Regions from separate parts of the Micromonospora sp. NPDC047548 genome, predicted to be linked through region 1. Evidence: riboswitches for the same ligand, from Rfam matches in the RefSeq annotation. Region 1 holds a riboswitch; each other region holds the start of a gene.
The links. Region 1 has a riboswitch for cyclic di-AMP ahead of ABZ807_RS15635 (transglycosylase family protein). Riboswitches for the same ligand answer to the same signal wherever they lie in the genome.
Positions count from the first base shown of each region.

Region 2: another riboswitch for cyclic di-AMP. It lies ahead of ABZ807_RS03250 (C39 family peptidase); the one in region 1 lies ahead of ABZ807_RS15635 (transglycosylase family protein).
Region 3: another riboswitch for cyclic di-AMP. It lies ahead of ABZ807_RS07530 (NlpC/P60 family protein); the one in region 1 lies ahead of ABZ807_RS15635 (transglycosylase family protein).

Region 1 covers NZ_JBEYTI010000012.1:150,656-152,912, reverse strand. The annotation lists gene ABZ807_RS15635 (transglycosylase family protein) at 282-959, opposite strand; cyclic di-AMP (ydaO/yuaA leader) riboswitch at 959-1,133, opposite strand; partial or broken gene ABZ807_RS15630 (peptidoglycan-binding domain-containing protein) at 1,588-1,767, shown strand; gene htpG (molecular chaperone HtpG) at 1,852-2,257, opposite strand, start outside.
Region 2 covers NZ_JBEYTI010000002.1:310,163-312,419, reverse strand. The annotation lists gene ABZ807_RS03255 (hypothetical protein) at 1-757, shown strand, start outside; cyclic di-AMP (ydaO/yuaA leader) riboswitch at 1,068-1,210, shown strand; gene ABZ807_RS03250 (C39 family peptidase) at 1,448-2,257, shown strand, end outside.
Region 3 covers NZ_JBEYTI010000005.1:162,929-165,185, forward strand. The annotation lists gene ABZ807_RS07525 (NlpC/P60 family protein) at 1-1,008, shown strand, start outside; cyclic di-AMP (ydaO/yuaA leader) riboswitch at 1,161-1,297, shown strand; gene ABZ807_RS07530 (NlpC/P60 family protein) at 1,310-2,257, shown strand, end outside.

The DNA.
Region 1 (2,257 bases):
AGCGCCGACCGCGTGGAGGTTGGCCGGCCAGAGGGGATGAATCCGAAGGGACCCCATGCTCGCCGGTCAATTTCTCAAGAGCGCACAAACCCGTCGACACGCCACCTTGACCAGAAAGAGTGCCGGGCATCGTTCGATGATCCTCGATGAAATGCGAAGTAGGCGCAAGCAGTGATACGGCGGTGCGGGCAACTCCATCCCGGGCGGCCCCGAAGGGTCGACCACGCCGGGAAGGCGGCGACGCCCGGCCGGCGGGCCGGCCGGGCGTCGCCGGTGGTACGTCAGAGGCTGAGCTTCTGACCCGGAAAGATCAGACCCGGGTCGGCGCCGACCACGCGCTTGTTGCGCTCGTACAGCGCATGCCAGCCACCGACGAGGTCCCTGGCATCGGCGATCTGCGACAGGGTGTCACCCGGCCGCACCACGTACACCTTGCCGGTGGAGGCCGGCGCGCTGCGCCGCTGGCTGCGGCTGGTGTGCTGCTCGCCGCGCGAGGACCACTGCGGGGAGGTGACCTTCGACGACTTGCGCGACCCGGAGCGCCGCTCCGACTGCTGCGACTTCTCGGACTTGCTGGCGTGGCTCTTGGTGGAGCCGCCCTTCTTGCCGCAGGTCGGCCACGCGCCGATGCCCTGACCGTCGAGCACCTTCTGGGCGATCGCGATCTGCTCGCCCCGGCTGGCCAGGTCGGCGCGGGCGGCGTACTTCTTGCCGCCGTAGCCGGACCAGGTGCTCTGCGAGAACTGCAGGCCACCGTAGTAGCCGTTGCCGGTGTTGATATGCCAGTTGCCGCCGGACTCGCACTGGGCGATCGCGTCCCAGTTGACGCTGGCGGCGCTCGCCGGCGACGCCGGCGCCAGGACGGCGGCGACCCCGGTGACCGCGCCGACGGCGAGCGTGCCGACGGCGACACGGCGCGAGCTGACCCGTCGGTGACGGGCGGTGTATTCAGTTGCCATGGTGGATTCCTCCACGCCGACGAGGTGAGCTGTCGGGTTCGGGCCGAGGAGCCCGGCCGCCGTGGGCGGCTTCACCCCGAGGTGACGTGCACCGAGGAACGTGTGGGTCCCCCGCTCCATGCCCGGGTGACAAGGTCCCACCAGCCGGCGGCATGGATTAGGCGTTACCGGCCGTGGTGTCCGCGATCGCGAACACGGACGACGTTAGGAACTGTTTCGGATGATTGCCCACTTTTTGTGAAGTTCTTCACCCGGCTGAGCGACGGCTTCGTCCTTCGAGTTGCGGACCGGCCGGCGGTGCTCTACAAGGGCCCGTCAGAAACCCGTCACGGCTGGGCCGAAAGCCTGCCCCGAGCGGCGGATCGGGTGCCATCGCATCGCCGTCCCCGCTGGTCGGCGGCCCCGATCGGCGGCGAGCGCCAGCGGACGGCCAGCGTTGCCGCTGATTCGCGACTCATGTCTGGGCAGCCCGGCCGCCGGCTCGGACGGTGGAGCGGAGCGCGGCCCGCGATACCGACGCGGCGAACCTGCCGACCGTCGGGGCCGGGCACCGGCGCTCCTGGCCAGCGCGGTCCGCCGCGGGCCGTGGGGCATCGCCACCGCCAAGTCGGCGCGGCTCGGCGACCGGGTGTTGCGCGACGGCTGCCGGGGCGGCAGCGGCGCGGACGTGGCCTTCGTCCAGCGGTTCGTGGGCGCGAAGCGGTCCGGGCCGGCGAGCGGCACCTTCGACGCGAAGACCGAGGCGGGAGTCCGCTGGTACCAGGGCATGCGGGGGCTCGCCGTGGACGGGATCGTCGGCCCGGCCACCTGGGGCGCGATGGGCGTGGCGGGCCAGCTCCTGAGCCGGCGGCCCCGACCGGGTGCTCCCCACCCGGCCGGGGCCGTCGTCGCGTCAGAGGGTACGGGCCAGCCGGTCGGCGAGAACCCGGGCGAACCGGGCCGGATCGGCCAGGTCGCCGCCCTCGGCGAGCAGCGCCATGCCGTACAGCAGCTCGGCGGTCTCGGTGAGGGCGGCCTCGTCGCCGCCGCGCTCGTGCGCGGCGCGCAGGCCGGTGACCAGCGGGTTGGTCGGGTTGAGTTCGAGGATGCGCAAGACCTTCGGCACCTCCTGCCCCATCGCGCGGTACATCTTCTCCAGCGTCGGGGTGATGTCGTGCGCGTCGCCGACGATGCAGGCCGGCGAGGTGGTCAGGCGGGAGGAGAGCCGCACCTCCTTGACGCTGTCGGCCAGCGCGCCGCCGAGGAAGGCGAGCAGGGCGGCGTACTCCTTGGCCTGCCGCTCCCGCTCCGTCCCGGCC
Region 2 (2,257 bases), on a different contig from region 1:
CACCGTCCTCTACCAGTTCCTCGTCGAGGTCCCGACCGCCGCCGCCATCTGGTCGGTCCTGCTCGTGCTCGCTTTGACCGGGCTCACCGTGCTGGCCGCCCGCTCCGAACGGGACGGCGCCCTCGCCGAGCCGGCCGCCGACCCGTCCCTGACCGCCGACCCGGCGACCGAGCTGGCGGACCTGCGCCGGTACGCCGAGGAGGTCGTCGTCGCCGCCGCCGGCGCGGCCCAGACCGCGCGTCGGCGGCGGGAGGCCTGGCTGGCCGCCCAGGAGGAGGTGGACCGGGCCTGGACGGCGTACGACGAGGCGGAGAGCGCCGCCCGCCGGTTCGCCGGCGCCGGCGCCCTGCCCGCCCCGTACACCCCCCGCACGCCGGCCGAGTACGCCGGCCGGGAGCGCTGGCTGCACCAGGCGGCGGTGGCGGCCCACTGGCGGGGCGAGCTGCCGGTGGAGCGGCTGCGGGACATCTTCGCGCACCGGGACGGCTGGGACCCCCGGCGGCACCCGGTCGAGCAGGAGGTGCTGCTGGCCCGGGCGGTACGCGGCGGCCGGCGGGACGCGTACCGGGCGGCGGCCGGGCGGGAGTGGTCGGCGTGGCGGGACGCCGAACTGGCCGCCGAGGCGGCCCGTGCACTGGCCGTCGAGGCGTACGCGGCGGCGGGGCGGCTGCGCCCGGTGCGGGTGCCCGCCCAGCGGGCGACGGCGGCGGCGCGTACGGCGCCCGCGGCGCGCTGGCGGCCCGCCCGGGTGGGATGACGGCGCGACCGGGTCCAGATCGTTACCCGAATTGGCGTGAACCACGTCACGGTGCTGGGGAAACCGGCCATCCGGGCACAGTCGGTGACATCGATTGCGGCAATCCGGAGCGGTTACCGCCGCCTCGTCCGGTTGTCGCCCGGAGGTCCCTCGAAAACCGCCTGTCCCATTGAATAGCGTCAGTGCCGGACTGTACGGCAAATTCGTCGCCCTGATCATGTTTAAGCAGCTGGCAGCCCTTTGCGGGCGCGCCGACCGGCCAGTAGTGTCGCCCCGGTCCGGTGCGGTTTCCGATCGCAAGAGGCGACGCCGCGCTGACCCGCTCAATCGTGGATTTCCACGAACCGGGGACCCATGCACGTCCGGGGTGAATCCGCAGGCCACGGCCCGTGGTAGGGCGCTCTTCCCGCCCGAATCCGTCAGCTAACCCGGTAGGCGGCGTCGGAAGGAGTTTCCTCCTCGTGCAGCACGCTCGCATCCCTCGGTTTTCTCCCCACCTCGGTACCGGGGTGCTTCCGCCGGTCCGCCGCGCCCTCGCGAGCTGATTCCGGAACCCATCCCGCCGCCCGGCCACTGACCGGGCGCACCCCCGCCGAGCGGCCCCCACGCCGGTTCCTACCCCGCGGGTGACGTCCCGTCACGCGCCGGTCCGGCACGCCGCTCCCGCCCTCGTACCGTGGAGGAAAACACGTGAAGCACACCCTGAAGCGGCAGCTGCGCCGGCTGGCCACCGAGCGGCCGTACCAGCTCGTCGCCGGTTCGGCCGCCGCGCTGGTGCTGGTCTCGGGCGCCGCCACCCTGTCCCCCGGCGAGCCGCCCGCCCGCCAGCAGGCCTCGGCCGCCGTCGCCGAGGTGGCACCCCGGCTGGACGACGTCGCCACCCGCAGCCAGGCCCGCGTCGCCACCACCCCGTCCGCCGACCAGTCGCCCTCAGCCAGCGCCTCGCCCTCGGCCAGTTCCTCGCCGTCGTCCAGCGCCGCCAAGGCCACGGCGGACCCGGACGTGACCAGCGAGGCGACCCCGAAGCCGCCGTCGACCAAGGTCCTGACGTACGACTACCAGGCGCAGACCGCCTACTACAACTGCGGTCCGGCGGCGGTGCGCAACGCGCTCAGCGCGGCCGGCATCGAGCGGACCCAGTACGAGCTGGAGGCACCCCTCGGCACCACCGAGATGGGCACCAACTCCGCGCTGGACACCACCCGGGGCCTGAACCAGTTCGTCAAGGGCGACCCGTACCGGACCCGGATGTTCGCGGGCACCCCGAGCTCGGCGCAGATCGACCAGCTTCAGGCCGACGTGGTCGCGACGATCACCGACCGGCGGGGCGTGGTGGCGAACATCGCCGGCACCGCCACCGACACCGACGGCGGCTGGCACTCCTTCCCGGGCGGCCACTACATCGCCGTGGTCGGCTACAAGAACGACGGCCGGACGGTCCGGATCGCCGACTCGGCGGACCCGAACCTGCCGTCGTACTGGATGAGCACCATCGACCTG
Region 3 (2,257 bases), on a different contig from region 1:
GCAACCATGCCCCCCCATCGTCACGCCCAGGGTCGTCCGCCAGCTCGCCCGGTCGGCCTGCGGCGGGTCGCCCGCCGCCTGCTCACACTGTTCGCCGCCGTGGCCGTCGGCGCCGGGATGCTCGCCGTGCCGGCGCACGCCGCGCCCACCCCGGAGGAGATCGAGGCGGCGATCGACAAGCAGTGGGAACAGCTCGAACCGACCATCGAGCAGTACAACAAGGTCCGCGCCCAGTTGAAGGTCAACCGCAAGAAGTCCGCCGAGCTGGAGAAGAAGATCCAGCCGCTGGCCCTGCAGACCGAGCTGGCCATGAACCGGGTCGGCGACCTCGCCTCCCGCTACTACATGACGGGCCCCTCGCAGGACCTCGCCGCGCTGCTGATCAGCGCCAAACCGGGCACCCTGACCGAGCAGCTGACCATCCTGGACCGCCTCGCCGCGCGGGAGCGCAAGGAGCTCCAGGTCGTCACCGACACCCGGCAGAAGTACGACGGCGAGAAGCAGAAGCTCGACGCGCTGATCGCCGCGGAGGTCAAGCAGGAGAAGGAGCTGGCCGCCAAGAAATCGCAGATCAACGCCGAGATCAAGCGGCTCCAGGCGGCGATGCCGAAGACCACAGTCAAGACAGCTGGCTGCCCGACCATCAACGGCGTGGTGAGCTCCGCCGCGCAGACCGCCATCCGGGTGGCCTGCCAGCAGACCGGTAAACCGTACGTCTGGGGCGCCGACGGGCCGAGCTCGTTCGACTGCTCCGGCCTCACCCAGTACGCCTACAAGGCCGCCGGGATCTATCTGACCCACCACACCGGCGCCCAGTGGAACGAGGGCAGGTCCATCCCGCGTTCCGAGGCACGCCCGGGTGACCTGGTGTTCTTCTACAGCGACCTGCACCACGTCGGTCTCTACCTCGGCAACGGTCTGATGGTCCACGCGCCCCGGACCGGCAAGCCGGTCCAGGTTTCCAGCATCGACTACATGCCGGTCGCCGGGTTCCGACGACCGAGCTGACCCGTCCGACCTCACCGCGAACCCCCGGTCACCTCGACCGGGGGTTCCGCGTATCCGGACCCGGCACGGCACGTCGGGTTGCGGATCGATAACGGTCGTCTCTACTCTGGTCATTTGTCGGCCGCCGACGATCCGTCCAACCCGGGCGGCAGCGGCCGGCACCGCCGAGTCGCCTCCGGGCGAGCCGGGGACCCAGGTACGCCGGGGTGAATCCGCAGCCACTGCGGTAGGGCGCTCCCTTCCCGCCCGAACCCGTCAGCTAACCCGGTAGGCGGTCGCGGAAGAAGGAGTACGGAGCCCGGTGGCACACCATGCCCCGCGGTCACCGTCGCACCGGTCGACCCAGGTCGCCCGGCGGACGGCTGCGCCGCGCCCACGCTGGTCCCGCTTCACCACCGCCCTCGCCGCCCTCGCCGGTGCCGCCGTCGTCCTGACCGGTGGCGCCACGGCGGCCCATGCCGAACCCTCGGTCACCGAGATCGAGCGGCAGATCGACCAGGACTGGAACACCCTCGAACCGATCATCGAGCAGCACAACGCCACCCGGCAGGACCTCGCCGCCAAGCGCCGGCAGGCCGCCGCGCTGGCCAAGCGGATCGAACCGCTGCAACTCCAGGTCGACCTCGCGATGAACCAGCTCGGCAGCCTCGCCGCCGAGGCGTACAAGGGGCAGGGCGTCTCCGCCGTCAACGCCCTGCTCGGCAGCCGCTCGCCCAGCGAACTGGTCAACCAGCTCGAACTGCTCGACCGGTTCGCCGAGCGGCAGCAGCGCGACGTGCAGGCCGTCAAGGATCTGCGCGACCAGCTCGCCGCGAAAAAGGCGCCGCTGGACGAGATGGTCGCCCAGCTCGCCCGCACCGAGGCCCAGCTGGCCGCGAAGAAGAAGCAGATCAACGCCGAGATCGACCGGCTGCAGAAGCTGCGGCTGAAGGTGTACGGCAACGGTGGCGGCGGCCCGCTGCGCCCGGCCCCGTGCCCGGCCGGCTACCCCGGCGGCCCGGCCGGGACCGCGGTCAAGTTCGCCTGCGCGCAGATCGGCAAGCCCTACGTCTGGGGCGCCGAGGGCCCGAACTCGTACGACTGCTCCGGGCTGATGCTCGCGGCGTGGGCGAAGGCCGGTGTCTCGCTGCCGCACAACGCCCGCCAGCAGCGCCAGGTGACCGCCCGGGTCAGCCGGGCCGACCTGCGCCCCGGCGACCTGGTCTTCTACTACGCCGACCTGCACCACGTCGGCATGTACGTCGGCGAC